2 regions of the Afipia felis ATCC 53690 genome follow, and region 1 is predicted to be linked to the other one. Evidence: predicted binding sites of a transcription regulator. Region 1 holds the regulator's gene; the other holds the start of a gene.
What was found. Region 1 encodes LexA, which represses DNA repair genes until DNA is damaged. Its sites were predicted from a motif close to TGTTCNNNNTGTGTTCNG; they were not measured.
Positions count from the first base shown of each region.

Region 2: the regulator LexA is predicted to act here: its motif matches at 6,493-6,510, upstream of HMPREF9697_RS16160 (DNA recombination protein RmuC).

Region 1 is NZ_KB375270.1:588,115-603,544, forward strand. Features, by position in the region: gene HMPREF9697_RS02990 (glutamine--tRNA ligase/YqeY domain fusion protein) at 1-1,576, shown strand, start outside; gene HMPREF9697_RS02995 (ComEC/Rec2 family competence protein) at 1,671-3,953, shown strand; gene lexA (transcriptional repressor LexA) at 3,963-4,667, opposite strand; gene HMPREF9697_RS03005 (hypothetical protein) at 5,054-5,353, shown strand; gene HMPREF9697_RS03010 (molybdopterin molybdotransferase MoeA) at 5,378-6,586, opposite strand; gene moaC (cyclic pyranopterin monophosphate synthase MoaC) at 6,602-7,087, opposite strand; gene trpC (indole-3-glycerol phosphate synthase TrpC) at 7,092-7,889, opposite strand; gene trpD (anthranilate phosphoribosyltransferase) at 7,903-8,916, opposite strand; gene HMPREF9697_RS03030 (peptidylprolyl isomerase) at 8,927-10,831, opposite strand; gene tpiA (triose-phosphate isomerase) at 11,037-11,795, shown strand; gene secG (preprotein translocase subunit SecG) at 12,080-12,442, shown strand; gene pyrG (CTP synthase) at 12,628-14,259, shown strand; gene HMPREF9697_RS03050 (COG3904 family protein) at 14,357-15,163, shown strand; gene HMPREF9697_RS03055 (NIPSNAP family protein) at 15,281-15,430, shown strand, end outside.
Region 2 is NZ_KB375270.1:3,378,847-3,394,276, forward strand. Features, by position in the region: gene HMPREF9697_RS16130 (PfkB family carbohydrate kinase) at 1-135, opposite strand, end outside; gene HMPREF9697_RS16135 (HIT domain-containing protein) at 234-650, opposite strand; RNA gene ffs (signal recognition particle sRNA small type) at 837-933, shown strand; gene HMPREF9697_RS16140 (DNA polymerase III subunit gamma/tau) at 1,028-2,902, shown strand; gene HMPREF9697_RS16145 (YbaB/EbfC family nucleoid-associated protein) at 2,923-3,240, shown strand; gene recR (recombination mediator RecR) at 3,242-3,847, shown strand; gene HMPREF9697_RS16155 (AmpG family muropeptide MFS transporter) at 3,851-5,206, opposite strand; gene HMPREF9697_RS16160 (DNA recombination protein RmuC) at 5,256-6,461, opposite strand; gene def (peptide deformylase) at 6,621-7,136, shown strand; gene fmt (methionyl-tRNA formyltransferase) at 7,148-8,080, shown strand; gene truA (tRNA pseudouridine(38-40) synthase TruA) at 8,080-8,817, shown strand; gene HMPREF9697_RS16180 (phosphorylase family protein) at 8,811-9,383, opposite strand; gene dapE (succinyl-diaminopimelate desuccinylase) at 9,394-10,548, opposite strand; gene dapD (2,3,4,5-tetrahydropyridine-2,6-dicarboxylate N-succinyltransferase) at 10,552-11,397, opposite strand; gene HMPREF9697_RS16195 (pyrimidine 5'-nucleotidase) at 11,550-12,242, opposite strand; gene argB (acetylglutamate kinase) at 12,283-13,170, opposite strand; gene HMPREF9697_RS16205 (DUF423 domain-containing protein) at 13,255-13,641, opposite strand; gene yihA (ribosome biogenesis GTP-binding protein YihA/YsxC) at 13,638-14,303, opposite strand; gene yidC (membrane protein insertase YidC) at 14,387-15,430, opposite strand, start outside.

The DNA.
Region 1 (15,430 bases):
TCCCCCGGAACCCAACGGCTACCTGCATCTCGGCCACGCCAAATCGATCTGCCTGAATTTCGGCATCGCCGAGGAGTTTGGCGGGCGCTGCCATTTGCGCTTCGACGACACCAACCCGGCCAAGGAAGAACAGGAATTCATCGACGCCATTCAGCGCGACGTCCGCTGGCTCGGTTTCGATTGGGGCGAGCATCTGCATTTCGCCTCCGACTATTTCGAGCAGCTTTACGCCTGGGCGCAGGATTTGATCCGCGCGGGCAAGGCCTATGTCGACGACCAGTCGCCGGACGAAATCCGGCTGACCCGCGGCACTCTGACCGAGGCCGGACAGAATAGTCCGTTCCGCAACCGTTCGGTGGAGGAGAACCTCGATCTGTTCGCGCGGATGCGCGCCGGCGAGTTCCCGAACGGCACGCGTGTGCTGCGTGCCAAGATCGACATGGGCTCGGGCAATATCAACCTGCGCGATCCGGTGCTGTATCGCATCCTGCATGCGCACCATCCGCGCACCGGCACGGCGTGGAATATCTATCCGAGCTACGATTTCGCGCACGGCCAGTCCGACTCCATCGAGCACATCACTCACTCGATCTGCACGCTGGAGTTCGAGGATCACCGGCCTCTTTACGACTGGTTCCTCGATAATCTTCCGGTGCCATCGCATCCGCACCAGTACGAGTTTGCGCGGCTGAACATGACCTACACGCTGCTGTCGAAGCGCGTGCTCACCGAACTCGTCCGCGAAGGCCACGTTTCGGGCTGGGACGATCCGCGCATGCCGACGCTCGCAGGTTTGCAGCGGCGCGGCGTGCCGGCGCAGGCGCTGCGCGATTTCGTCAAGCGCATAGGCGTCGCCAAGGCCAACTCGACCGTCGATATCGGCATGTTCGATTTCACCATCCGCGAGACGCTGAACAAGACTGCGCCGCGCCGCATGGCGGTGCTGCGGCCGTTGAAGGTTGTGATTGAGAATTATCCGGAAGGCCAGGTCGACGAACTCGATGCGGTCAATCATCCGGACGATCCGGCGCAGGGCACACGGAAAATTCCGTTCGGCCGCGAGCTCTACATCGAGCAGGATGATTTCATGGAGGAGCCGCCGAAGAAGTTCTTCCGGCTCGCGCCGGGGCGCGAGGTGCGGCTGCGCTACGCCTATTTCATCACCTGTCGCGAGGTTATCAAGAACGCGGCTGGCGAAGTTGTCGAACTGCGCTGCACCTACGATCCGGAAACGCGCGGCGGCAACGCGCCCGACGGTCGCAAGGTGAAGGCGACGATCCACTGGGTCAGCGCGGCGCATGCGGTGCCGGCGGAAGTGCGGCTGTACGACAACCTGTTTGCCTCCCCGCAGCCGGAGGCAGGCAATTTCGCCGCGCAGCTCAATCCGAATTCGCTGGAGACGCTGGTGGACTGCAAGGCCGAGCCTGCGTTCAAGACTGATGTGGCAGAGGGCGCGGTGCAGTTCGAGCGGCAGGGCTATTTTGTCCGCGATCGCGACTCGACGTCGGAGCAGCTGGTGTTCAATCGCACCGTGGGCCTGCGCGACAGCTACGCCAAGGCGACAGCGGCCGGTTAGCGCCGCTTCGCGGATTCTGCATCCGTTCCCGTGTTCAGAGCCTGATCTCATCCGCTAGCATTACGGCGGGGTCAGCCGACACACGGGCGGCGCGATGGCGGACGGGGGCTGGGAGCAGGAACGGTCGCGTGCGGGCAGGGCCATCGCATGGCCGCCGCGTGAGACGGCGGTTGTGCCTGCCTTGTCCGGGCGCAGCCTATGGCGCTTCCTGGCGGAATCGAACCTCAATTGGATCCGTGCGGAGGCTGGTCCCGGCCGCTTGCTGCCGTGGATTCCGGTCGCTTTCGGCATCGGCATCGCGCTCTATTTCACAGCGTCGCGCGAGCCGATAGCGGCAGTAGTCGCGCCGGTCGCGGGAATGGCCTGCATGCTCGCGCTGGTGATGCGGCGGCGGCCGATCTTTCCGATGATGGCGCTGCTGGCGGCATTGCTCGCGGGTTTTGCCACCGCGACGCTGAAGACCGCATACATTTCGCACGCGGTGTTGCTTGCGCCGGTCAGCTCGGCGGTGATCGAGGGGTTTATCGAGACGCATGAGGAGCGCGAGCGTACCGACCGCTTCGTGCTGCGGGTAGCAAAACTCGAGGCGCGGGGTACGCCGCAACTGGAGCGCGTCAGGCTCTCGGTGCGCAAAGGGACGGCGCCGGCGGTCGGCGCTTATGTCGCGTTGAAGGCAAGGCTGCTGCCGCCGATGCGGCCGCTTCGCCCCGGAAGTTATGATTTCGCCCGTGATATGTATTTTCAGGGTATCGGTGCATCTGGCTTCGTGCTCGGTGCAATCAGGACGTTGGATGCGCCGAAGCAGGGCGGCTGGAGGCTTCGCTACGCGGCTTGGATGCAAAGCCTGCGCGACGCCGTCGATGCGCGGATCCGAATGGTGCTGAGCGGCGACGAACGCGCGATCGCGACCGCGCTCCTCACCGGCCGGCGCGACGCGATCTCCACCTCCAACAACGACGCCTTGTTCGTTTCCGGATTAGGCCACGTGCTGTCGATCTCCGGTTATCACATGGCGGTCGTCGCGGGCGTGGTGTTCTTCGCGATCCGGGCTCTGCTTGCGCTTAGTCCGGCGTTGAGCACGCGGTTTACGATCAAGAAATGGGCAGCGTTGGCGGCGCTGATCGCTGCGCTATTTTACTTATTGCTGTCGGGCGCGGAGGTCGCGACGCAGCGTTCGTTTTATATGACGGCGCTGGTGCTGGTTGCGGTGATGGCGGATCGCCGCGCGATCACGTTCCGCACGCTGGCACTCGCCGCCATGCTGGTGTTGCTGGTGGCGCCCGAGGCGCTCGTGCACCCTAGTTTTCAGATGTCCTTTGCCGCGACACTCGGTCTCGTCGTACTGGCGCAGATAGGCATGCCGCGATGGTTCGGCACAAACGATGATACCCGACTCGGACGCTTCGCCGCGTGGGGCGGGCGCGAACTCGTGGTGCTGGCTCTGGCGTCGTTTGTCGCGGGTCTTGCGACCACGCCCTATGCAGCCTTCCATTTCCACCGCATCGCGCCTTACGGCGTCATCGCCAATCTGGCTGCCATGCCGGTCGTGTCCGCGCTGGTGATGCCGGCGGGCCTGCTCGGGATCGCGGCCATTCCGTTCGGCTTCGACGCCTTGTTCTGGCACCTGATGGAGGTCGGCATCGACTGGATGATCGCGGTGTCGCAGTGGGTAGCGGCGCTGCCCGGTGCGTTCGGGCGCGTTCATGCCTTCGGCATCGGGCCGCTGATCGTCATGAGCGGCGGCATTGTTGTGCTCGGCTTGCTGCGTTCGCCGTTGCGATGGGCGGGAGCCGGATTGATCGGTTGTGGTGTGATGTGGGCGGCTGCCGCAACCGAGCCCGACATCCTGATCGCGCGCGATGCGTCGAGTGTCGCGGTGCGCGGCAAGGATGGCCACCTGCGCATCATGCACACGGCCAAGAACGCTTTCCTGTGGCGCGAGTGGCTGGCGGCTGATGCTGATCCGCGCGTCATCACGGACCCTGGTCTCGCGCGGGGCGTGGCATGCGATGAGGCGGGATGCGTGGTCGAGGGCAAGGAGGGCGATCTTATTGCGCTGGCGCGGCAACCCGACGCGCTGGCAGACGATTGCACGCGAGCGAAAGTCCTGATCACGCCGTATCAGGTGCCATCCGATTGTGCCGCCCAGGTGTTCCATCGCGATGCGCTGCGCGAACTGGGCGGAGTGACATTAAGAAAGACAGTGCAGGGCTACAGTATTACGGCCAGCCAAACCGTTGGTATTGACCGGCCCTGGTCGCCCGCCATTCCAGATGTCTCTACAGGCCCGCACGGCAACAATGCCACCGGACGCAAGCCATCCCGGCAGCCGGTCGATGCGACCCCGCCGGCGGCAGAACAGGAGGCCGCCGACTAGAGGGTAGTCTCAGTATTTGCGGTAAAGTCCGATCAGCTTGCCTTGGATGCGGACACGGTTCGGCGGCAGGATACGAACTTCATAGGCCGCATTGGCCGGCTCCAGCGCAATGGAGGCCCCACGGCGGCGGAAGCGCTTGAGGGTCGCTTCCTCTTCGTCGATCAGGGCCACGACGATGTCGCCAGTATCGGCATTCTCATTGCGCTGGATCAACGCCATGTCGCCGTCGAGGATACCGGCTTCCATCATGGAATCGCCGCGCACTTCCAGCGCGTAATGCTCGCCAGAGCCGAGCATGTCGGGCGGCACGCTGATGGTGTGGCTGCGGGTCTGCAGCGCTTCAATCGGGGTACCGGCCGCGATGCGGCCCATCACTGGGACCGCGACAGGCTGCTCGCCGCTCTCCTCGAAGTTTCCGGACGGGGTGCTGCGAACCTTGCCGAGATTGCCTTCGATCACGCTTGGGGTGAAACCACGCCGCGCGCCGCTGTTGGCGGCGGGCTCCGGCAGCTTGATGACCTCGATCGCGCGGGCGCGGTTGGCGAGCCTGCGGATGAAGCCACGCTCTTCCAGAGCCGTGATAAGGCGGTGGATGCCCGATTTCGACCGCAGGTCGAGGGCGTCCTTCATTTCGTCGAAGGAGGGCGGAACACCGCTTTCCTTCAGCCGCTCGTTGATGAAGCGCAGCAGTTCATATTGTTTGCGTGTCAGCATCCGGCGCAGCCCTCAATCTCATGTTCCGCGGATCTTCACCCGCTTCCTGGCATCCGCCTTGTTCACGACAAGTGCCAGACTCACTCGAAACAAATCATGAACATACACTATATGTTCCATACATGTTCTGCAATAGTTAAATTCTTATGAATCCAGACGTGCTGTTTTTAGGAAATCATGCCGGAATGAGCCGAGAGGCTGGCAGGGGGCCATGGGGTCTTGCATGGCGATGCCGGAAGAGTTCCTCACAGGAGCCCCGCTTTCTGCGATGCCTCGTTGAGCCACTTCAATGTCTTCTAATTCCAGAACGGGAATGTTCGGTTGAGCTCCTTGCCGCAACCACCTACGTCTTCGCGCAATGCAACGAGCATGCAGAGGAGATGCCGATGGCAGATCAGGACGGATCCGAACCGACGCAGACCGAGATCGATCATCATCTGATGGTGACGTTTTGCCGGACGCTCGACAGCACCGCGCTGCAGCCGATGACAGTGATGCGGATGATGGCGTCTGCGTTAGGCGCAATCTACCGACAGACCTCTGCCTCGCATCATGAACAGGTGTGTCCCTGTGGTTGGCAGCCGTTGCCGTCCGATGTCGAGACGTTGCTGGCAGAAATTGAAGCCGCCGCTCGCCGTCCGCTCGTTCCTGATCTTTCGAACATGCAGATTGTCGGCAGGGCTTAAGACGCGCTGAGCCGGTTCGAGCAGTCAACCGGGCAGGCGGATGATCTCGCAACGCGCGCCAGCCAGTGCGGCGGGCGCATGCGGCGGCCGGATCAACAGCACGTCCGCGACGGACAGGTTGTTCAGGAGCGAGCTGTCCTGACGGCTCACGGCGGTCGCGACAGCGACGCCGTCATCGTTGATGGCGATCCGCGCGCGAAGATATTCCTGACGATGATCGTTGGCAGGCAGATCATGGCCGAGAATGGCATGCTCGATGCAATGTCCGACCTGCGCGCGGCCCGAGAGCGCGCGGATCAGCGGCACCACGAACAGGAACGAACACACGTAGGACGAGGACGGGTTGCCGGGCAGGCCGATCACGCTCATCGCTCCCTTGTGTCCGTGCATCATCGGCTTGCCGGGGCGCAGCGCGATCTTCCAGAACTTGATGTCGATGCCTTCGGCTTCGAACGACGGCTTGACGAGATCGTGCTCGCCGACAGACGCGCCGCCGGTGGTGAGGAGGATATCCACGTTGAGAGCTTCTGCGCGGCGGATGGCGGCGCGCGTGTCTTCCATCGTATCGCGCGCGATGCCGAGATCGATCGGCTCGGCGCCGCTGTTGCGGATGAGCGCGCGGATCGCATAGGCGTTCGAATAGATGATCTGTCCGGGTCCCGGTTGCGAGCCTGGCATCACCAGTTCGTCGCCGGTGGCGAGAACAGCGACCTTCGGCCTGCGGTATACCGGCAGCGTGGGGTGGTTCATTGAGGCGGCGAGTGACAGGTCGCGGTCGCTGAGGAGGGTACCGCGCTTCAGCAGGATGTCGCCTTCATGGAAATCGATGCCGGCCTTGCGGATATGGCGAGGCAGAGGGGCAGCTTCCGCTAAGGTGATGGAATTGTGTTCGCGCTGGACGTCTTCCTGGATGACGATGGTGTCGGCGCCATCGGGCACCACGCCGCCGGTGAAGATGCGGACAGCCTCACCTGTGCCGACGGATTTCTCGCAAGGCCGCCCGGCGGCACTCTCGCCGATCACCTCGAGGCGCGCGCCTTCGGTCGCATCTGTGGTGCGGACGGCGTAACCGTCCATCGCCGACATCGTTGCGGGCGGCTGGGTGCGGAGGGCGGCGATATCACGAGCCAGGGTGCGATGAAGCGCATCGTCGAGTCCGACGTCTTCTTCGGGAAGGGCCTGTATGCCGTCGAGAATGGAGTTCAGTGCGTCGGCGACCGGCATCAACGCCATGATGAAGCGTCCGTTTTATTTTTCATGCTTGTAGACGCCCGACTTGCCGCCGCTCTTTTCGAGAAGGCGGATGCCTTCGATATGAACGCCGCGTTCCACGGCCTTGATCATGTCGTAGATGGTGAGACAGGCGACCGACACCGCGGTAAGCGCTTCCATCTCCACGCCGGTCGGTCCCGTTACCTTGACGCTCGCCTCGACGCGGCAGCCGGGCAGCCTGTCGTCCAGCGTGATGTCGAGCGTAACTTTGGAAAGCGCGAGCGGGTGGCACAGCGGGATGAGATCGGAGGTGTGTTTCGCCGCCATGATGCCGGCGACGCGCGCGGTGCCGAGCACGTCGCCCTTCTTGGCATTGCCCTCGACGATGAGCTTGAGCGTATCGGTGCTCATCACCACGAAACCTTCCGCCACCGCGACACGCTCGGTCGCGTCCTTCGCCGACACATCGACCATATGCGCTTCGCCCTTGGCGTCGATATGGGTGAGGGAAGGTTTACTCATCGTCTCATGAAGCCTTCGCGAGCAGGGTGCGGGTAGCGGAGGTGACGTCGGCCTGCCGCATCAGGCTTTCGCCGACGAGGAAGGTCGAGATGCCGACCTTGGCGAGTCGGGCGATGTCGGCGGGCGTAAAGATACCGCTCTCGCCGACCATGATGCGGTCCTTCGGCACCGAAGCCGCGAGCGTCTCGCTGGTCGCGAGCGTTGTCTCGAAGGTGCGTAAATTGCGGTTGTTGATACCGAGCAGAGGCGAGCGCAGCTTTAGCGCGCGTTCAAGTTCATCCTGATTGTGAACTTCGAGCAGTACGTCCATGCCGAGGTCGAACGCAGCATTCTCGATATCGCGCGCGGAGGCATCGTCGAGCGCCGCCATGATGATGAGGATGCAGTCGGCGCCATGCGCGCGCGCCTCCATCACCTGATAGGTGTCGTACATGAAATCCTTGCGCAGCACTGGCAGCGAGACGGCGTCGCGCGCGGCCACCATGAAATCGAGATGACCCTGGAAGGAAGGCGTATCGGTCAGCACCGAGAGGCAGGTCGCGCCGCCGGCCTCATATGCCTTTGCGAGCGCGGGCGGATCGAAATCGGCGCGGATCAGTCCCTTCGAGGGCGAAGCCTTCTTGATTTCTGCGATCAATGCGTAGTCGCCACGCGCGATTGTGGTCTGGATCGCTTTGGCAAAGCCGCGCGCAGGCGGAGCGCGCCGGGCGGCAGCCTCGACCTCGGCTTGCGGACGAGCGGCCTTGGCGGTTGCGATTTCCTCGCGCTTGTAGCGTTCGATCTTTTCCAGAATGTCGGACAAGGATTTGTCTTCCTCAAGCACGGGATACGGCCACGAGCTGCGCCAGTTTCGCCGCCGCCGCTCCACTGTCGAGCGACTTGATGCCGAGCGCAACACCTTCCTTCAGGTCTTTCGCCTTGCCTGCGACAACAAGCGCGGCGCCTGCGTTGAGCAAAGCGACGTCGCGGTAATGGTTCTTCACGCCCTTGAGCACGGCGTCGAGCGCGTCCGCGTTCGCGGTGGCGTCGCCGCCGCGGAGATCAGCATTCTTCACGCTCGCAAGGCCGCCGTCTTCAGGTGAGACTTCAAATGAACGGATCGCGCCATCGGCGAGCTCTGTCACGAAGGTCGGGCCGGTGAGGGTGATCTCGTCGAGCCCGTCGGAGCCGTGCACAACCCAGGCCGAGGTCGCACCGAGGTTCTTCAGAACCTGCGCCACCGGCTCGACCCAATGTTTTGCGAACACACCGATCATCTGCCGCTTGACGCCCGCCGGATTGGCGAGCGGTCCGAGCAGATTGAAGATCGTGCGCGTGCCCAGTTCCACGCGGGTCGGCCCGACATGGCGAATCGCCGGATGGTGCGCAGGCGCGAACATGAAGCCGATACCCGCCTTGGCGATGCAGGTGCCGACCTGCTCCGGGGTGAGTTCGATATTGACGCCGAGCGAGGCCAGCACGTCGGCCGCGCCGGACTTCGACGACATCGCGCGGTTGCCGTGCTTGGCGACGGGGACGCCCGCGCCTGCGACGATGAAGGCCGCGCAGGTCGAGACATTGACAGAGCCGGCGCCGTCACCGCCGGTGCCGACAACGTCTACCGCGTCGGGCGGGGCAGTTACGCGCAGCATCTTCGCGCGCATGGCGCTCACCGCGCCGGTGATCTCGTCGACCGTCTCGCCGCGCACCCGCATCGCCATCAGCGCGCCGCCGATTTGCGAGGGCGTAGCCTCACCGGACATCAGATAGTCGAACGCGCGAACCGACTCCTCGCGCGAGAGCGATTGGCCGTCCGCGAGTTTCGCGAGGATCGATTTGAAATCGCTCATGCCCGGCCGGTCACTGGTTGTTGGTCGCGCCGGTCGCGATCGCGAATGCGTTCTCGTTCACCTTCACGCCGAGGGTGGTTTCCAGATGGGTGATGTATTGCCCGATCTGTTCGTCGCTCAGGTTCTGCGCGAGACCTTCCTTCATCTTTTTGGACTCGTCCGAATTGAGATCGACCGCCGGCGTGGTGACGTTGGCGACCTGCAGCACCACGACGCCGCTGCTGGCGGGTGTATTCTCCGCCATCGCGGCGGCACCCTTGGCGGTACGGAAGGCCGTATCGACGACGAGATCGGGCAGGCCGTTGACCTTGTCGTCACGCTTGAACGGCGCGGAAGTCTGCGACGTCAGCCCGGCGGCCTTCACTTCGGTGGCGAATACGCCGCCCTTGTTGAGTTTTTCGACCAGCGCCTTGGCCTTGTCGCGCAGGCGCGTGGCGACCTGCTCATCATGCCAGCGGGCGGTGACCTGGTCCTTGACCTCGTCGAGCGTGCGGTCGCGTGAGGGCGTGGTGCCGAGTACGTCGAACCAGACTTCGCCACCGGGGAAGGTGAGCGGGTCGTTGTCGACGCCGACATCGCTGCCGAACGCCGCCGTGATGAGATCGACGCCCTTCGGCAGCGGGGCTTCCTTGTTGTCCGGTGTGCGACCGGAACGATCGACATCGATCGTCACGGCTTCGAGGCCGCTCTTTTGCGCCGCTTCCGGAATGCTGGCCCCGCCGCTGCGCTCGTCCTCGATGGCATTGCGCATCTTGTCGAAGTCGGCGCGGACGCGCTGCTCGGCGAGCTCCTTCTTGATGGCGGGCGCGACGTTCTCGAAGGCCTCGGTCGAGCCGGGCTCGATCTTGGTGACCTTGAGCAGCACTGTGGCGAGCGCTCCCTTGACGGGCTGGCTGACCTCGTTGACCGGCAGCGCGAAGGCGGCCTTGGCGATGATCGGATCGCCGAGGCTGTTCTCGCTGACGAGGCCAAGGTCGATGTCGCCCGATGTGAGTTTCATTTCCTTGGCGAGGTCCTCGAAGGACATGCCGCCCGCGATCTTCGCGCGCGCGGCCTTGGCCGCGTCCTCGCTCTGGAAGGCGATCTGCAGCACCTGGCGACGATCCGGTTTTACGTAATCGCCGCGCCGGCTGTCATACACCTTGCGAGCATCGTCGTCGGACACCACGACCTTCTTGGCGAGTTCGTCGGGTGAGAGGGTGAGGTAGACCACCTTGCGATATTCCGGCGCGCGGAATTGAGCCTTGTGGGCCTCGAAATAGGCGTTGAGCGCGTCTTGTGCCGGCGCTTCGATCTTGCCGGCCTGATCGGGGCCGATCTTGGCGTAGTCGATGGTGCGCTGCTCGTTCTGGAAGCGGCTCAGTGCCTCGATCTGGGTGCTTGTCGGCTCGGCGCCCGCGACGATGCTGCCGATCAACTCGCGGCGCAGAGTGAGGCGGCGCTGTTCGGCCAGATAGCGCGGTTCGGTGTAGCCGTATTCCCGCATCGCCATCGCGAAGCGCGTCGGGTCGAATTTCCCGTTCTGTCCGGCGAAGGTCGGATCACTGGAAATGGTACGGACGATCTCGGCGTCCGACATTCGCAGACCCATGCGGCGGGCTTCTTCGTCAAGTGCCGTCTCGGCGATGGTCTGCTGCAGCAACTGACGATCGATGCCGAAAGCGCGGCCCTGTGTGGGCGTGAGCGGCCGGCGGATCTGACGGCTGATCTGCTGCAGCTTATCGGTATAGGCCGAACGGAATTGTTCCAGCGGGATGTCAGTGCTGCCGACCGTTGCGAGCGTCGTCTGCGTCGAGCCCTTGAAGATGTCGGCAATGCCCCAGATGCCGAAGCTGACAATGAGCACGCCGAACAGCACGCTCATGATCGACTTGCCGACCCGGTTCGACGTGACGTTTCGTATCCCTCGGAGCATGACACCACATTTGTAGGAGGAAGCGGAACAGACCGGGCCGATTTGCCCTCACCGCATTGTTCCGCCTCGTATAAAACGCCGCCCCGGCGGGGGCAACCGGGACGGATGCGACGGGCACGCCCTGAATACTGGATAAGGCAGGGCACCGGGTGGCGCGGGAGCAGCCCCTCTGGTAGCGGAAAGGGTCATAAAAGAAGGGGGAATGATGCCGGCAGCCATCCGACCGCTGATTGCGGGCAACTGGAAAATGAACGGCCTCAAGGCGTCGCTGGCCGAACTGGCGGCGATTGGGCAGGGTGCGGCCGAAGTCTACAGCAAGGCCGATCTCCTGATCTGCCCGCCCGCGACGCTGATCTTCCCGGCGGCAGCCGCCATGATCGGATCGAAGGTCGCGATAGGAGGGCAGGACTGCCACGCCAACGCCTCCGGGGCCCATACCGGCGATATTTCAGCCGAGATGCTGGCCGATGCCGGGGCGACCTACGTGATCGTGGGACATTCGGAACGCCGCACCGACCATCACGAAACGGATACCATCGTGCATGCCAAGGCAGAGGCTGCCTGGCGCGCCGGGCTCATTGCCATCGTCTGCGTCGGCGAAACCCGCGCCGAGCGCGATGCGGGGCGGGCTGCCGAGGTCGTGGGCCGTCAACTGGCAGGCTCGATCCCGAACGGAGCTACTGCAGCCAATCTCGTCGTCGCTTACGAGCCGGTCTGGGCAATTGGAACCGGCCTGACCCCGACGTCGGGAGATATCGAGCAAATCCATACCTTTATCCGCGAGAAGCTGACGGAGAGGTTCAAGAGGGAGGGCGAGGGTGTACGGCTGCTCTATGGCGGATCGCTGAAACCCGACAACGCTGCCGAAATCCTGCGCCTGACCGACGTCAATGGCGGCCTGATCGGCGGCGCAAGCCTGAAAGCAGCTGATTTCCTTGCGATCGCCGCGGCCGTGCCTACCTAGTGTCGCGAATCCGAAGTTCGCCTCACTTGCCGCGTCTTCCAGAGCGAACTTCGGATTCGCGACACTAGCAAATCTATGATTCTAGTGTGGTTTAGGTTCAGAAGTTCGCTTGTAGGGATTCGCGGAGAAAATGAAGCGAACTTCTGAACCACCACACTAGGGCCGGACACGCGCGCCGGGGTGGCGTTCAGCGCCCTGATCGTGTACAGACGCGCCAACCTCAACCCCTCAGACATTGGCGTATCCGGCTGGCCGGTCGCGATTGTTTGTGACGGAAAGATATTATGCAGACCGTCGTTATCGTCGTTCATCTCCTGATTGTCGCGGCCCTGATCGGCGTCGTGCTCCTGCAGCGCTCCGAAGGCGGCGGCCTCGGCATTGGCGGCGGTGGTGGCGGCGGTTTCATGTCGAGCCGGGGTACGACCAACCTGCTGACCCGGACCACAGCGATTCTGGCCGCGGGCTTCTTCATCACCAGCCTGTTTCTGTCCTGGCTGGCCGGTTACGATCAGCGGCCGGCATCGCTCATCAATACGACCCCGGCGTCGCAATCGGGCTCGCCGGCACCGGAAAAGAACCTCCTGGATTCGCTCAAGCCCGCAGAGCCGGCGGCACCCGCCGCTCCGCAGGCGCCGCAGTCCAAGTAAGGGTTCATCTCAGCCCGAACTATCGGTGGACACATCTCCGGCTGTGCTGCCATCGCGTCTGAGCGGTGGTCGCTAACCGGCTGTGTTTGTTTAAAATTCAACGTAACCCACAGGGAATGATTTTTTCCGGGGGGAAGGGCGATTCGTTTTGCGAATCTCGCCCGTGACGATAAAGGTAGGCTCCCATGGCGCGGTACATATTCATCACCGGCGGCGTGGTTTCCTCGCTCGGAAAAGGACTTGCATCGGCGGCGCTCGGCGCCGTCCTGCAGTCGCGAGGTTACAAAGTCCGCCTTCGCAAACTCGATCCCTACCTCAACGTCGATCCCGGCACGATGTCGCCGTATCAGCACGGCGAGGTGTTCGTAACCGATGATGGCGCGGAGACCGACCTCGATCTCGGTCACTACGAGCGCTTCACCGGCCGTCCGGCGTGCAAGGCTGACAACATCACCACGGGCCGCATCTATCAGGAGATTCTCGCCAAGGAGCGGCGCGGCGACTATCTCGGCGCGACCGTGCAGGTGATCCCGCACGTCACCAACGCCATCAAGGATTTCGTCCTCACCGGCAATGACGGCTACGACTTCGTGCTCTGCGAGGTCGGCGGCACGGTGGGTGACATCGAAGGGCTGCCGTTCTTCGAGGCGATCCGCCAGATCAAGAACGACCTGCCGCGCGGCGAGGTGATCTACATCCACCTGACGCTCTTGCCCTACATTCCGAGCGCGGGCGAACTCAAGACCAAGCCAACCCAGCATTCGGTGAAGGAACTGCGCTCGATCGGCATCCAGCCCGACATTCTGCTGTGCCGCACGGATCGTCCGATCCCCGACGGGGAGCGCCGCAAGCTCGGCCTGTTCTGCAACGTGCGTGAAAGCGCGGTGATCGAGGCGCGCGACGTCGACAACATCTACGCGGTGCCTGAAGCCTACCATGCAGCCGGTCTCGACGACGAAGTGCTGGCGGCGTTCGGCATTCAGGATGCGCCGCCGCCTGCGCTCCAGCGCTGGCACGAGATCAATGCGCGGGTGCGCAACCCGGAAGGTCAGGTGACGATTGCCGTGGTCGGCAAGTACACCGGTATGAAGGACGCTTACAAATCGTTGATCGAGGCGCTGTCGCACGGCGGCATCGCCAATAAGGTGAAGGTCAATCTCGACTGGATCGAGAGCGAGGTGTTCGAGCGTGAAGACCCCGCGCCGTTCCTCGAACACGTCAACGGCATCCTCGTGCCCGGCGGCTTCGGCCAGCGCGGCGCGGAAGGCAAGATCAAGGCAGTGCAGTTCGCGCGTGAGCGCCGCGTGCCGTATTTCGGCATCTGCTTCGGCATGCAGATGGCGGTGATCGAGGCCGCGCGCAATCTCGTCGGCATCAAGGACGCCAACTCCACCGAGTTCGGCGAGACCAAGGAGCCGCTTGTCGGCCTGATGACCGAATGGCTGCGCGGCAACGAACTTGAGAAGCGCTCCAAGGCGGGCGATCTCGGCGGCACCATGCGGCTCGGCGCTTTTCCGGCTGCGCTGCGCAAGGGCAGCCGAGTCTCGCAGGTCTATGGCGACGCGCTGGAGATTTCCGAACGTCATCGCCATCGCTACGAGGTCAACACCGCCTACAAGGACCGCCTCGAGCAGCACGGCCTGCGGTTCTCCGGCATGTCGCCGGACGGCGTGTTGCCCGAGATCGTCGAGTACGAAGACCACCCGTGGTTCATCGGCGTTCAATTCCATCCCGAATTGAAGTCGCGCCCGCTGGACCCGCATCCGCTGTTCTCCTCCTTCATCGCGGCGGCGGCGGCGCAGAGCCGTCTGGTCTGATCGTCAGTACAATCCATTGAACAGGTATCGGTGGGCCGGATAGGCTACCGCCGAGGCGAGCCTGTTGCGGACGCCTCCGTGCCGAGGTGTCGGGCTGATGAAGATTCCCAAAATCAAACCGCCGCCCCATGATGAACCTGCGCGGCCGTGGGGCGAAGCTTCCGGCGTGGAACCGAAGGCACCGGTCAGCCAGGTGCCCGGGCGACGTGCTCGCCGGTTCGGCCGCAGCTGGCTGTCATCGATCCTGTTCGCGGTTCTAATCTTCGGTCTGTGGGGCGGTCGCGCCTGGCAGGATCTGTCCTCGCCGTCGGCGTGGGCCTACTGGAAGGACCGATACTTCTCACCGACACTGACGTCGTCGGTTATTCAGATTGAGGCGAACGGGCGTTCGCATCGCGCGCTCGCCATCTCGGGTGAGATCGGCGCCGCGGCTGCGGTCTGGTTTCGCGAGAAGCTGGACGACGCCAAGCTGGGCGAGGGCGATTTCGTCGTGCTGTCGTCGCCGGGCGGGCAAGTCGATCAGGCCCTCATCATGGGCGATGTCATCCGCTCGCGCGGGCTGACGACGATGGTCGCCAAAGCCGATGCGACAGGCCGCTTGCGCCCGTCCTATTGCGCCAGTGCCTGTGTGCTTGTTTATGCCGGCGGCAAAATTCGCGAAGCCTTTCCCGGATCGGCGCTGGGTGTGCATCAGTTCACGACTGAATTGCCGAGAAGCGCGGACTTCGGCCGCGACATCGTCGCCGACACCCAGAAGACGACGGGCATCATCCTCGACTACATGACACGGATGGGCGTCTCGCCATCCATCCTGCAAGCGATGTCGGCCACCCGGGATATCCGCTGGCTCAACGACAGGGAGACGTTCGATCTCAAGTTGGCGACGAATCGGTTTGCGGGCTGATGTTTTGCCTCAGCTCTCGGAAGGTGAACGAATGGCGGAGAGGAATTGAGCGCGTAGGGCAAAGACAGGCCCCCGGAGGAGCGCTATAAAGCCGCCATTGAAATTCGAGGTTTGCTCATGAGCATTTACGAATTGCGCGTGTATCGCTGTCTGCCGGGCCGTCTGCCAGCGCTGGTGAAGCGCTTTGGCGAAACGACTACGAAAATCTGGGAAAAGCACGGCATCAAGCAGGCCGGCTTCTTCACCACGCTTGTTGGTGAATCCAAT
Region 2 (15,430 bases), 2.8 Mb from region 1:
GCTATATTCGGTGAAATGCGTGGCGCGCATCTTGTTGCCCCGCGCGGGAATACTCTCGACGCGAAACACCAGATCGCGCACAGGCATGCCGACACAGAGAATGTTCGGGGCGACCGGTCGAGGCTGTGCAGTCATATGGGTTCCCCCAAATCAGGCAAGACGGCTCAAGGAAAACAGCGGGAACGCCTGCTGGGTTCCAGCATGCTGAATGCCATCTCGCCAAAGCGCGTGGTTCAGGTGATCCAGATTTTCTCGCGCAGCGCCTGCGTAAATCTTACGGCCTCCGCCGGATCGTAAGGCGCGGCCGCCACCAAGCCCCAGACCGGTCGCGGCCACGCGGCGTCGCTGGTCCGGCGCGCGATGATGTGGACATGCAGTTGCGGCACGACATTCCCGAGCGCGGCGACATTGAGCTTGTCCGGCTTGGTGATCTCCTTCAGCGCACGCGAGACACGATTGATCTCGGTGGTGAGTTGCGCCTGTTCGACCTCATTGAGATCGATCAGGTCGGAAGCCCCTGCACGGCGCGGCACCAGCAGCAGCCACGGGTAGTTGGAATCCTTGATGATGAGGAGGCGAGACAGCGGCAGGTCGCCGACTTCAAGCGTGTCCTTTGCGAGTTGGTGGTGAAGCGACCACGATGACGACATGCGGGCCTCGAAATTGATTCTGCAATGTGACCACTCTATCAGGCGGAAGCGCGGACGTGGGGAACCCTGTATCCGTCGGAATGCGCATCCGGTGCCTCCCTGAGTGTGTCCTGGCGTCCGTGTAAAGCGGTAAAACGGCCGATGCCTTGCTTGCTTTCCCTTCGGTTTGGCCCCAAATAGGCGTCGGGAGATTGGCGGTGGACGAGCCACTCGCCAACCGGGTCAGGTCCGGAAGGAAGCAGCCCTAACGAGGTCCGGATCGGGTCGCTCGTCAGTCTCCTACCTCTTTTCATGCCGGGGCCGGCGCGATGCTGGTCGACTGCCCGCCGTTTCGCGTGGCAGAGCGGCGCGCCCGATGAACCAATGCGGATCGTTCGATGCCCGATTCCGACCTCCCAGGCCTGAGTGCGGGCGATCAAGCGGGCCTTGGCCTCGCCGATACGGGAGCGGCTGGGACCGCAAGCGCATCCGGCTACCGCGTTCTGGCGCGCAAATATCGTCCTTCGAATTTCAACGATCTGATCGGCCAGGAGGCAATGGTCCGCACCGTTTCGAATGCGTTCGAGACCGGACGCATTCCGCAGGCCTGGATTCTCACCGGGGTGCGCGGCGTCGGCAAGACCACGACCGCGCGCATCCTGGCGCGCGCGCTGAACTACGAACTGCCCGATGGCTCGGTGAAGGGGCCGACCATCGCCATGCCGACGCCCGGCGTCCACTGTCAGGCGATCATGGAGAGCCGTCACATCGACGTGCTCGAAATGGACGCGGCTTCGCACACCGGCATCGACGACGTGCGCCAGATCACCGACGGCGTGCGTTATGCGCCGTCGAGCGCGCGCTACAAGGTCTACATCATCGACGAAGTCCACATGCTGTCGGAGAAGGCGTTCAACGCCTTCCTCAAGACGCTGGAGGAGCCGCCGGAGCACGCCAAGTTCGTGTTCGCGACCACTGAAATTCGCAAAGTGCCGGTGACGGTGCTGTCGCGCTGCCAGCGCTTCGATCTGCGCCGTGTCGATGCCGACGTGCTGATGTCCCATCTCGGCAACATCGTAACGCGCGAAGGCGTCGAGGCGGAGCCCGAGGCGCTGGGGCTGATCGCGCGCGCGGCCGAAGGCTCGGTGCGCGATTCGCTGTCGCTGCTCGATCAGGCGATCGCGCATGCGGCGGGTCTCGTGCGTGCCGAAGATGTGCGGCAGATGCTCGGCCTCGCCGATCGCACGCGCGTAATCGATCTGTTCGAACATCTTGCCAAGGGCGACATCGCCAGCGCCTTTGCCGAATTCCGCGAACAGTACGACACCGGCGCCGATCCGGTCGTGGTGCTGAGCGATCTCGCCGAATTCGTGAATTTCGTCACACGCGTGAAGGTGGTGCCCGCGACGGCGGATAACGTCGCGCTCGGCGAAGCGGAACGCACGCGCGGCCGCGAGTTCGCCACCAAGCTCTCGATGCGCGTGCTGTCGCGGATGTGGCAGATGCTGCTCAAGGGCATTGCTGAAGTGCAGAATGCCACGCGCCCACAGGCCGCCGCCGAAATGGTGCTGGTCCGCATCGCCTATGTCGCGGACCTGCCGACGCCGGATGAAGCGATCAAGATGATCGGTGAGGGCGGAGGTGCACCGGCTGCGTCGTCGGCTGTTTCCAGCGGGGGTGCTGCGCCTCGCTCGCTTGTGCCATCCGCGCTAGCTGATCGGAACGCGGCGCCGCGTGGAATTGTATCGCCTGTGATGGGCTTAGCTGGTGCACGCACGGGCAACGAGACAATGGCTCGGCAGCAACCGCGACCCGTGGAAGTCGCAGCGACGCAGGCGGCACCGACATTGCGGCTGTCGAGTTACCCCGAAATCGTCGCGCTCGCCAGCGAGAAACGTGATATTGCGCTCAAGGCCGCGCTGGAGGCTGACCTGCGGTTGGTGCGCATGGAAGACGGCAGGCTCGAGATTGCACTCGAGCGCAGCGCCGCGCGCTCGGTGGTCAACGATCTGCAGCGCAAGCTTGAACAATGGACCGGCCGCCGCTGGGCGGTGATCGTCTCCAACGAGGAAGGCCAGCCGACGCTGCGCGCGCAGGCGCGGGAGCAAAAGGATAAACTGACCGAGGACGTACAGGCTGATCCGCGCGTGCAGGCGGTGATGGCGGCGTTCCCTGGCACCCAGGTGGTTGATGTGCGGCGTCTCGCGCCGGAGCCGCCGCCGGCGGTCATGCCCATCGAGGACGACGCCGATGGTGACGATGATGATCTCTGAGATTGTGAGAAGGACAATGAATGGCTGATTTTCTCGGCATGATGAAGCAGGCCGCCCAGCTTCAGTCGAAAATGAAGGAAATGCAGGAGCAGCTCGATCTGATCGAGGTCGAGGGCTCGGCTGGGGGCAACATGGTCACCGTGCGCATGACCGCGAAGATGGAACTGAAGTCTGTGTCTATCGATCCCTCGCTGATGAAGGCCGAGGAGCGCGAGGTGCTGGAGGATCTTCTCGTCGCAGCCCAGAACGACGCGCGCCGCAAGGCGGAAGAGGCGATGCAGGAGCGGATGCAAGCCATCACCGGCGGCCTCAACATTCCGGGGTTGGGCCTCGGCTGACATGGCCTCCACGGTTGCCGGACCCGAGATCGAGCGGCTGATCCAGTTGCTGGCGCGGCTGCCGGGCCTTGGCCCGCGTTCGGCGCGGCGTGCGGCGCTGCATCTCATCAAGAAGCGCGAAGCGCTGATGGCACCCCTTACCAGCGCGCTGCAGGTCGCGATCGAGCGCATTCAGGTGTGCAGCACCTGCGGCAATATCGACACGCAGAATCCGTGCACGATCTGCACCGATCCGCGCCGCGATCCGTCGATCATCGTCGTGGTTGCCGATGTCGCCGATCTCTGGGCGCTGGAGCGGGCGCATGCGACGCAGGGCCGTTATCATGTGCTGGGCGCGACATTGTCACCGCTCGATGGCATTGGACCGCAGGATCTCACCATCGACGCGCTGGTGACGCGCGCGCAGGCTTCGGACGTGACGGAGATCATTCTCGCCCTTAATGCCACGGTCGATGGCCAGACCACGGCGCATTACGTCACCGATCTGTTGCAGGACGCCGGCGTCAAGGTGACGCGGCTGGCGCATGGTGTGCCGGTTGGCGGCGAACTCGACTATCTCGATGAGGGCACGCTGTCGGCGGCAATGCGCCAGCGCACGTTGTTCTGACACTCAGGGTTTCATCGGTGCGGTCAACGTCTCGAAGTGTCCGCGCGCCTGCAGCCACGCCAGCAACATGAAGCTCGGCACCGCCACCACCATGCAGATCGCGAAGAACCATGCCCAGCCCGTGGCTGCCGCGACATAGCCCGCACCCGATGACAGGTAGGTGCGGCCGATCGCGGCCAGCGCGGTGAGCAGCGCGTATTGGGTCGCGGTGTGCGCGGGATTGCGGCACAGCGCGGAGAGATAGGCGACGAAGATCACGGTGCCGACAGCGCTGGTGAAATTCTCGGCGGTGATGGCAACCGCCAGGGCATAATGGTTGATGCCGACGAGGGCGAGCCATGAGAACGACAGATTGGCGATGGCTTGCAGCATGCCGCCGATCCACAGGCTTGCGACAAGCGAGTAGCGGCTGGCGAGAAAGCCGCCGGCGAATCCGCCGAGCAGCGTGGCGGCGAGGCCCAATCCTTTCACGATGGCGGCGTAATCGTTGCGGGTGAAGCCGAGATCGATGACGAAGGGCGCCGTCATGGTGCCGGAAAAGGCATCGGTGAACTTGAACAATACCACGAAGGCGAGAATGGCCCACGCATCCTTGTAGCGGGCGAACTCGGTGAATGCGCCTGCTGCGGCGTGGACTATGCGCCCGAATGCGCGCTCGGTACTGGCCTCGGCCTTGCGCGAGGCTTCCGGCTCTGTCGCAAAGAGCGCCGTGACAATACCGATGACGACGAGCGCCGCCATCGCGACATAACCCCACTGCCATGCGGCATGGCGAACGAAGCCCAACGCTTCGAATCCGCTGACAAGAAACAGAGCGCCTGCTGTCGAGAGCAGCATGCCGACGCGATAGGCCGCGACATAGGAGGCCATGCCCGCGGCCTGTTCGTTTTCCGGCAGGCTTTCGACACGGAAGGCGTCGATCACGATGTCCTGCGTCGCGGAGGCCGCCGCGACGAAGAGTGCTGCGAGCGCGACGCCAAGCGGTTTGGTCGGATCGCTCACGGCCAGCAGCACGATCGCGATCATCAGCACCAATTGGGAAAAGATCAGCCACGCCCGCCGCCGCCCGAGCAGGCGGGTCAGGATCGGCACATGCAGCGCATCGACCAGCGGTGCCCAGAAGAACTTGATGGTGTAGGGTGTGCCGACCAGCGCGAACAACCCGATGGTCTTGAGATCGACACCGGCTTCGCGCATCCACACCAGAAGTGTCGAGCCCGACAGCGCCAGCGGCAGGCCGGACGAGAAGCCGAGGAACAGCACGACCAGCACGCGCGGCTGCAGATAGACCGCAAGCGCGTCGCGCCACGAAGCACGGGTGGTAATGGAGGTTTTCTCGACGCTCTCGGGAGATGTCATGGAGAGGTGTTAGCAGATTCGCACGCCTCCCCGGGAGACGGCTGCGGAGCTATTCGCCCGCCTGCAGTTTCCGTGGTTGAGCCGGAAACAGGTCCGGTCCCCGGGCGCTCTCGGAACTGGCGGGAGCCTCTTCGTTCTGGCCGAAATCCAGTTCCTCGATGCGGCCTGCACGCTTCTCGATCTTGTCGGCGGAAATCAGGATCTGGCGGACGTCCTCGTTCACCTGTCCAAAGTGATTTTGCAGTTTCAGCACTCGCTCGCGCAGCCGTGCGAGATCGTCCGACATGGTCATGACCTCGGTGCGGATCTGGCCCGCCGCGTCGCGCATCCGCGCGTCCTTCATGATCTGCTGCATCACTTGAATCGCGAGCATCAAGAGCGAGGGCGACACCAGCACGACGCGAGCGCGATAGGCCTTTTGCACCACGTCATCGAAACCGTCATGAATCTCCGCATAGACGGATTCGGAAGGCACGAACATCAAGGCCGTGTCCTGCGTTTCGCCCGGGACAAGATATTTGTCGGCGATGTCGGCGACGTGCTTCATCACGTCCTGTCGCAGGCGCTGCGAGGCGAACTTGCGCTCGTCGTCGCTTTTGGCCTCGCGCAGAGCCGTCACAGCCTCGAGCGGGAATTTGGCGTCAATGCACAGCGGCCGCTGATCGGGCAGAAACACTACGCAGTCCGGGCGCTTGTTGTTGGTCAGCGTATGCTGGAACGCGAACGAGCCCTTCGGCAGGCCGTCCTGCACGATGGCTTCCATGCGCGCCTGGCCGAACGCGCCACGCGCCTGCTTGTTGGCGAGCACGTCGCGCAGCGTCGTCACCTGCGTGGTGAGGTCGGTGAGGTTCTTGTGCGCGCTGTCGATGATGCCGAGGCGTTCGTGCAGCACGCGCAAACTGTCCATGGTGTTGCGGGTGGTCTGCTCCATCGACTGGCCGACGCGATGCGTCACCGAATCCAGCCGCTCGTTCACCGCACGCGCCATCTCTGCCTGCCGCCCGACGAGCGCCTGTCCCATTTCATGCACGCGGCCCGCGGCTTCGTTCTGGGTACGCAGCACTTCGCTCAAGCGCTCCTCCAGTTCGTCGGCGCGGATCGCCTGTGCCATGGCGAGCGCGGCGTTCTTGCTCCCCGAGCGGGAGATGATGAGGGCGATGATTGCAAGCAGCACAAGCGCCAGCACGCCGAAGGCAAGCAGGGCTGCACCAGTGCGGACGGGGACGTCACCGATGGAAAACAAAATCTCATTCATCGCCGCACTGTAGCGCGATTCGCTGTCGAATAGGAACGAATGGGGAACATTTATGGTTAATAATTCCTTGATGCACCGGTTTTCCGCAGCGGAAAGACAGTTGTTTTGAGGACTCAATCCCCGTTTGACCCCGGCAGGCAGTCCGATTACATCGCGGGCATGGCCATTCGTGAAATCATCAGCATCCCGGACAAGCGCCTGCGCGTTGTTTCCGATCCCGTCGCAAAAATCACGCCCGAGGTGCGCGCCCTCGCCGAAGATATGTTCGAAACCATGTATGACGCGCCGGGCATCGGCCTTGCCGCCATTCAGGTGGCGGTGCCGCTGCGGCTTATCACCATGGACCTTGCTAAGAAGGAAGGTGAGACCGAGCCGCGCGTGTTCATCAACCCGGAAATTCTGTCGAAATCGGACGATCTTTCGGTCTACGAAGAAGGCTGCCTGTCGATCCCTGAATATTACGAGGAAGTCGAGCGGGCAGCATCGGTGCGCGTGCGCTTCATGGACCTCGACGGCAAGGTGCATGAGGAAGATGCGGAAGGGCTTTATGCCACCTGCATCCAGCATGAGATCGACCATCTCAACGGCGTTCTGTTCATCGACTATCTGTCCAAGCTCAAGCGCGACCGCGTGATGAAGAAGTTCACCAAGGCCGCGAAGCTCGCGGCCAAGTAACAGCGAGCACCATGCCGCTTCGTCTGATCTTCATGGGCACGCCGGACTTCGCGGTGCCGACGCTGCGCGCATTGCACGCGCACGGCCATGACATCGCGGCGGTCTATACCCGCGCGGCGAAGCCTGCCGGGCGCGGCATGAAACTGCAGCCGACGCCGGTGGAGCAGGCGGCGCGCGACCTCGGCCTTTCCGTATTGACGCCCTCAACGCTGAAGACGCCGGAAGCGGAAGCCGAGTTTCGCGCCCACAATGCCGCGGCTGCCGTCGTCGTCGCCTACGGCATGATCCTGCCTGCAAACATTCTCGACGCCGTGCCGCGCGGTTGCTTCAACCTGCATGCCTCGCTGCTACCGCGCTGGAGAGGCGCTGCGCCGATCCAGCGCGCAATCATGACCGGCGATGCTGAATCCGGTGCCATGGTCATGAAGATGGATGTCGGTCTTGATACCGGCGACGTCGCGATGACGGATCGCCTGCTCATCACTGACGATATGACGGCGCAGGATCTGCATGACGCGCTGGCGCCGCGCGGCGCCGATCTCATGGTGCGGGCGATTGCCGCGCTGGAGCAGGGCCGTCTCGATCTCACGCCGCAAGATGACGCTGGCGTCACTTATGCCGCCAAGATCGGCAAGGCTGAGGCGAAGATCGACTGGACGAAGCCCGCGCACGAGGTGCTGCGCCACGTCCACGGCCTGTCGCCATTTCCCGGCGCGTGGTTCGAGGTGGACATCGACGGCGCGCCTGTCCGCATCAAGGTGCTTCGTTGCGAACTCGCGCAAGGGGCGGGCAAGCCGGGCGCGTTGCTTGACGACCGGCTGACGATCGCCTGCGGGAGCGGCGCGATCCGTCTTCTTCAGGTGCAGCGCGCGGGCAAGCAGCCGATGACCGCGCCGGATTTCCTGCGCGGCACGCCGCTCGCGCCGCCGCTGAGTGTGGTTTGATGCCGCGCTACAAACTCATCATCGAATATGACGGCACGCCGTTTTGTGGCTGGCAGTATCAGGACAACGGCCCGTCAGTGCAGGGCGCGCTGGAAGATGCCGTGATGGCGATGACCGGTAGCCGCGTGCGTGTTCATGGTGCAGGTCGCACCGATGCCGGCGTGCATGCGCTCGGCCAGGTCGCGCATATTGATCTCGAGAAAACCTATCGCGCCGACCGGGTGCGCGACGCGCTGAACGCGCATCTGCGACCGCATCCCATCGGCGTGCTGTCTGCGGAGATCGTGCCGGAGACGTTCGAGGCGCGGTTCTCGGCAATGAAGCGACACTACATCTATCGCATCAGCAACCGGCGGGCGAACCTCGCGCTCGATGTCGGGCACGCGTGGCGTGTGGCGCGTCTGCTGGACGTGGTGGCGATGCAGGAGGCCGCGCAGGTGCTGATCGGCAAGCACGATTTCACGACGTTCCGCGACACGGAATGTCAGGCGAAGTCAGCGGAGAAGACGCTCGACCAACTCGATGTCGTGCGCGAGGGTGATGCCGTCAATATCGTCACCTCGGCGCGCTCGTTCCTGCACAGTCAGGTGCGCTCGATGGTCGGCTCGCTGGTCTGGGTCGGGCACGGGCGATGGACCGCCGCCGACATGCGGAAAGCGCTCGATGCGCGCGACCGCGCGGCGTGCGGTCCCGTCGCGCCGCCGGATGGTCTGTATCTGGTGAGAGTAGATTACTGAGCGGTCTGCGCGAGCAGCGGCTTCATCGCGTCCCAGAACAGCTCCTCGCCGTCCTTCACATTGTCTTGCCAGTGATCGGCGGCGTTGTCGTCGGCTTCATCGGTGATGAACTTGAATGCGCGCCATGGCAGCGAATGGCGCTGGCAGACATGGGCGATGGCGTAAAGCTCCATGTCGACGATGTCGATGTTATTCTCGACCAGCCACGGGTCAGTTGCGGTGACGAAGCTGTCGCCGGTGCCGCAGATCACGCCGTCCTGTCCCGACGAAAGGCGATCGATCTCCGGCGAGAACGGCGTGCGGCCGCGCGGCGCCAGCGGCATCGCCATCATGTCGCGCTGGATGACGTGCGCGACCTCGACGAGGCCGCTGTGCATCTTGTGAATCTTGCCGGCGGTGCCGTAATTGACGACAAGACGCGGGCGCAGCACCAGCAGCGCGAGCGTCGCGGCGCTTGCCGCGTTGACCTTGCCGACGCCGGTGTAGATCACCTCGATGCCTTCGGGGGCGCGGGCCTTGTCGAGTTCGTCGTCGATGGCGGTGAGAACGAGAATGTTGCCGCTCATGCGCGCGCCCTCACTTGAAGTAGCGATCCAGTACGCCGCGATAGATTTTCGTCAGCGCCTCAAGATCGGCGACCGGTGTGCGTTCGTCGATCTGGTGCATGGTCTGGCCGACGAGGCCGAATTCGAGCACCGGACAATAATGAGTGATGAAGCGCGCGTCCGATGTTCCGCCGCCGGTGTCGAGCTTCGGCGGCCGCTTGGTCACCTCTTCGATGGCGGCGACGACGAGATCGGTGAAGGGGCCGGGTTGCGTCAGGAAGGCGTCGGCGTTCGACGGCTCCCATTCGACGCGTGCGGTGGTGTGGTTGCCGGAGAGCTTTTCGACGCGTCCCTCGATCAGCGCGCGCAGCGCGTCCTGTGTGCGGCAATCGTTGTGGCGGATGTTGAAGCGCGCGCGAGCCTGCGCAGGGATCACGTTCCAGGCCGGGTTGCCGGTGTCGATCGACAGGAATTCGAGATTGGACGGCGGGAAGTGATCGGTCCCTTGATCCAGTGGATCGGCGTTCAATGCGCTGACGAGTGCTGCGATGTCCGGCAGGGGATTATGCGCGCGGTTGGGATAGGCGACATGGCCCTGCTTGCCTTCGACGATCAATGTGCCGGACAGCGATCCGCGCCGCCCGACCTTGATGCAGTCGCCGAGCGCATTGACGTTGCTCGGCTCGCCCAGCACGCAATGATCGAACTTCTCGCCGCGCTTCGCGATCCAGTCGAGCAGCTTCACGGTGCCGTTGACGGCGGGGCCTTCTTCATCGCCGGTGATAAGAAAGGAGATCGAGCCCTTGGGCTTGCCGCCGTTCTCTTGCAGATAATCGAGCACGGCGGCGACCGAGCAGGCGATCGCGCCCTTCATGTCGACCGCGCCGCGGCCATAGAGCACGCCGCCGTCCACCTCGCCCGCGAATGCATTGTGCGACCACGCCTTGTCGTCGCCCGGCGGCACCACGTCGGTGTGGCCAGCGAAGGTAATGTGTGGCGCGGCCGTGCCGATGCGGGCGTAGAGGTTGTCGGTGTCGTCCGCGCCCGGTTCGCTGAAGGTCAGACGGTGGGTTTCGAACCCGGCGCCCTTCAGCAGCTTTTCAAGCACGCCGAGCGCGCCTGCGTCTGCCGGCGTCACCGAAGGGCAGCGCAACAGATCGCGGGCGACGTCGAGCGCCTTGGTCATTTGTCAGTCCCGCAGCAGTTCGTTGATGCTGGTCTTGGAACGGGTCTTCTCGTCGACGCGCTTGACGATCACCGCGCAGTAGAGCGATGGGCCGGGCGAGCCATCCTTCAGCGGCTTGCCGGGCAGCGAGCCCGGCACGACGACGGAATAGGCCGGTACTTCGCCAATGAAGGTTTCACCAGTGGTGCGATCGATAATCTTGGTCGATGCGCCGATGAACACTCCCATCGAGAGCACCGCGCCCTTGCGCACGATGACGCCTTCAGCGACTTCCGAACGCGCGCCGATGAAGCAGTCATCCTCGATGATGACCGGGCCGGCCTGCAGCGGTTCGAGCACGCCGCCGATGCCGACGCCGCCGGAGATGTGGACGTGCTTGCCGATCTGCGCGCACGAGCCGACGGTGGACCACGTGTCGATCATGGTCGCTTCATCGACATAGGCGCCGAGATTGACGAAGGACGGCATCAGCACGACGTTCTTGCCGATGAAGGCCGAGCGACGGACGATCGCGCCGGGAACCGCGCGGAAACCGGCGTCGCGGAAGGCCTGCTCGGAATAGTCCTCGAACTTCGAGGGCACCTTGTCCCACCAGTGCGCACCGCCAGGGCCGCCGGAAATCGGCGCCATGTCGTTGAGGCGGAACGACAGCAGCACGGCCTTCTTCAGCCACTGATTGACCTTCCACTCGCCGTTCGCCTGCGGCTCCGCGACCCGCGCCTCGCCCTTGTCGAGCATATCGAGCGCGAGCTCCACCGCATCGCGCACCTCGCCCTTGGTCGAGGCGTTGACGGTGTCGCGGGCGTCGAAGGCTGTGTTCAGCGTGGTTTCGAGAGCGGAGAGAGACATCGGTTTCCTTGGAAAATCAGTGCGATAAGAATTGTTGCCAACTCGCTTGAATTGCGAGTTTGTTGTAATTCTTTGGCTGAAAACCCTAAGGAGAGCAAGGTACAACTAGATTGCTAGTTGTCATGCCCGCGACGAGTGCGGGCATGACGGGGTTAGTGGTTGCTGAGAGCCGCCAGAAATCCCGTCAGATCTTCGGTGACGTGATCGACGTGTGGGGCGTCGCGGCCCTCCATTTCCCACGCCTCGCGCACGACCTCCTTGGTGCCGTCGGGCACCACCAGCACCGTGGTCATGCCGAGCTCGTGGGGGATGGCGAGGTTACGGGCGAGGTCTTCGAACATCGCCGCGCGCGAGGCGTCGACGTCGTGCAAATCGAGAAAGCGGCGGTAGGTCTGGCGCGCGGGCTTCGGCTCGAACTCCGCCGAGATGATGTCGAACACGCCGTCGAATTCGACGCCGAGCGCGAGCCGTTCCAGCACCTTGTCGGCGTGGGCGACGGAAGCGTTGGTCAGGATCAGCTTGCGGCCGGGCAATTTGGCTAACGCCTGTCCCATCGCGGGGTTCGGCTCGAGCGGCGAATGGTCGATGTCGTGGACGTAAGCGAGGAAATCGTCGGGGCTGACGCCGTGCTCGGTCATCATGCCGCGCATCGTGGTGCCGTAGCGACGATAGTAGTCTTTCTGGATGCGGAACGCTTCCGCAGCCTCGACCTTAAGCTGGTTGGCGACGAAATCGCGAATGCGACCGTCTACCTGCTGCCACAGATTGACGTGGTGCGGATAAAGGGTGTTGTCGAGATCGAACACCCAGGTGTCGATATGGTCGAAGCCGCGTATGTCGGTCATGATATTCTGGAAGCGGCGCCAGCCGTTCGCATCCGCTCCGTCACTTGTACATCAGTGTGCCGGTGCCCTGATTGGTGAACAGCTCCAGCAGCACGGCATGTGGCGTTTTTCCATCGAGAATGACGACGCCTTCGACGCCCGCTTCCAGCGCGTAGATGCAGGTCTCGACCTTCGGAATCATGCCGCCGGAAATGGTGCCGTCCGCGATCAGCCGTCGCGCATCCTTGATCGACAGTTCGGGGATCAGCTTTTTGGATTTGTCGAGCACGCCGGGCACGTCGGTCAGCAGCAACAGCCGCTTCGCGCGCAGCGCACCGGCGACGGCGCCAGCGAAGGTGTCGGCGTTGACGTTGTAGGTCTGCCCGTCGGAGGACACCGCCAGCGGCGCAAGCACCGGGATGAGTTCGTGGCCGATCAACTGATTCAGGAGCGCGAGGTCGACCTTGTCGGGCTCGCCGACGAAGCCGAGATCGATCACCTTCTCGATGTTGGAATCCGGATCGATCATGGTGCGCGTCGCCTTCACGGCGGTGACCATATTGCCGTCCTTGCCGGACAGGCCGACGGCCTTGCCGCCCGCCGCATTGATGTGGCTGACGATCTGCTTGTTGATCGATCCCGCCAGCACCATCTCGACGATCTCGATGGCGGAGGCGTCGGTGATCCGCAGTCCGGCTGCGAATTCGGACTTGATGCCGAGGCGCGACAACATGGTGGCGATCTGCGGGCCGCCACCATGGACCACCACCGGATTGATCGCGGTCTGCTCCAGCAGCACGATGTCGCGCGCGAAGTCGCGGGCGAGGTTTTCTTCGCCCATGGCGTGACCGCCGTACTTAATGACGATGGTTTCCTCATCGTACTGCTGCATATGCGGCAGCGCTTCGGACAGAATGCGGGCCTGATCCTGCGGGCTTATCTCGGACATGAAACGAACCTTGAGTGGCGGGTGGCCCAAGGGTTTGGCTGGGCGGGAAGGGTTTAGCCGATTGATGTGACGGTGCAAAGCACCTCAGGCGCGGGGTGTCCGGCTCAGGCTGAGTGCGGCGGCGGCAACCATCAGCCAGCAGACAATGAACAGGGTACCCCCAGTCGGAGCGGCCATCGGGAAGAGGCTGTGACCGGCATAGTGCAATGAGACGAGGTCGCCACCGAAAAGGATACCGGCGAGTACGAAGCCGTAGGCTGCCGTCAGCCCGAGGCGTCGCCTCACCAACCCTTGATGAACCAGCAGCACCGTGCCGATCACTGCGCAGGCGTGGAACAGCAGCATCGAGGAGGCGATGCCGAGTTGTCTTGCGTCCGCCAGATGCGCGGCAGCAGCGGCGAGTGCTACGCCGATGGCGCCCATCAAGCCTGCAAGAGCCGCCGCGATTCGCAGCGACAGGGTGGAAGTCATGCCCGCTCCCTCAACAGTTTGACGATGGCCGCGCGCATCTCAGCCATGCCTCCGCCGTCGCGCGAGGATGTCACCAGTAGTTCTGGGAAGGCGGCCGGGTGCTTGCGCAGCTTGTCCGCCATCGTGGCCATGGTTTCGTCGAGCGCGGCCTTTTTCACCTGATCGGTCTTGGTCAGTACGATCTGGTAGCTGACGGCAGCCTTGTCGAGTGTGGTCAGCACCTCGTTGTCGGCGTCCTTGAAGCCGTGCCGGGAGTCGATCAGCACGTAGACGCGCGCGAGATTGGCCCGGCCGTGCAGGAAGCTATGGATCAGCTTGGTCCATGACGCGATCTGGGTTTTTGGAGCGGAAGCGTAACCGTAGCCCGGCATGTCCACGAGCCGCAGTTCGGGCGTACGTTCGTCGAGCGGCCCCGGTCCCTTGAAGAAGATCAGCTCCTGCGTGCGACCCGGGGTATGCGAGGTGCGCGCCAGCGCGTTGCGGTTGGTCAGCGCGTTGATGAGGCTCGACTTGCCGACATTGGAGCGACCGGCGAAAGCGATCTCGACGCCCTGCATCGGCGGCAGTGTCTCGATGGAGGGCGAAGCCCAGAAGAACTGCCAGTCGCCGGCGAACAGCTTCCGGCCGGCTTCCATCAGTTCAGCGTCTGGTTCGGTCATCATGTTCTTTCGAGACTACAAAAACGTGGATGCCCGGCACAAGGCCGGGCATCGCGATGAGATGATGATTGCAACGTTTGGCGCGGCTATCCGGGTTTCTTTGTGCCGGCAAAGGTTGATTTCACATTGTCGAACAGCTCGATCTTCACGCCGTTCTTTTTCATGATTGCGCTCTGCTGGAGCACGGAGAGCGTGTTGTTCCAGGCCCAGTAGATCACGAGACCGGCGGGGAAGCTCGCCAGCATGAACGTGAAGATCACGGGCATCCAGTCGAAGATCATCTTCTGCGTCGGGTCCGGCGGCGCGGGATTGAGCTTCATCTGGAACCACATGGTCACGCCCATAATCAGCGGCCATGCGCCGATCGCGAGGTAATGGCCGATCACCGGCACCGCGCTAGGGTCGTAGGGCAGGAGGCCGAACAGGTTGAAGACATGCGTTGGGTCCGGCGCGGAGAGGTCGTGAATCCAGCCGAAGAACGGCGCATGACGCATCTCGATGGTGATGAACAGCACCTTATAGAGTGCAAAGAAGACCGGAATCTGGATCGCGATCGGCAGGCAGCCCGCGATCGGATTGATCTTCTCCTTCTTGTAGATCTCCATCATTTCCTGCTGCTGCTTCATCTTGTCGTCGGGATATTTCTCCTTCAACGCGGCGAGCTGCGGCTGTACGGCCTTCATCTTCGCCATCGAGGCGTAGGACTTGTTGGCGAGCGGGAAGAAGATCGCCTTCACGATGACGGTGACGAGCAGGATGGCGATGCCGAAGTTGCCGAACAGGCGATACAGATGATCGATCGTCCAGAACATCGGCTTGGTGATGAAGTAGAACCAGCCCCAGTCGATCAGCAGTTCGAAACGGTTGAGCTTGAGCTGCTTGTCGTAGGCGTCGACGGTCGAGACTTCCTTGGCGCCCGCGAACAGATGCGTGGTGGTGGTCGCATTGCCGCCGGCCTGCACGGTGACCGGGTCGAGCAGGTAGTCGGTCTGGTAGACGCGGGTGCTGCCGGAGAGATTCGACGAGAAGCGCGCGGTCAGTGCGGCGGCGGGATCTGGCAGCAGCGTCGCGGCCCAGTATTTGTCGGTGATACCGAGCCAGGCGTTGGTGACCTTGAATTCGGCCGACTT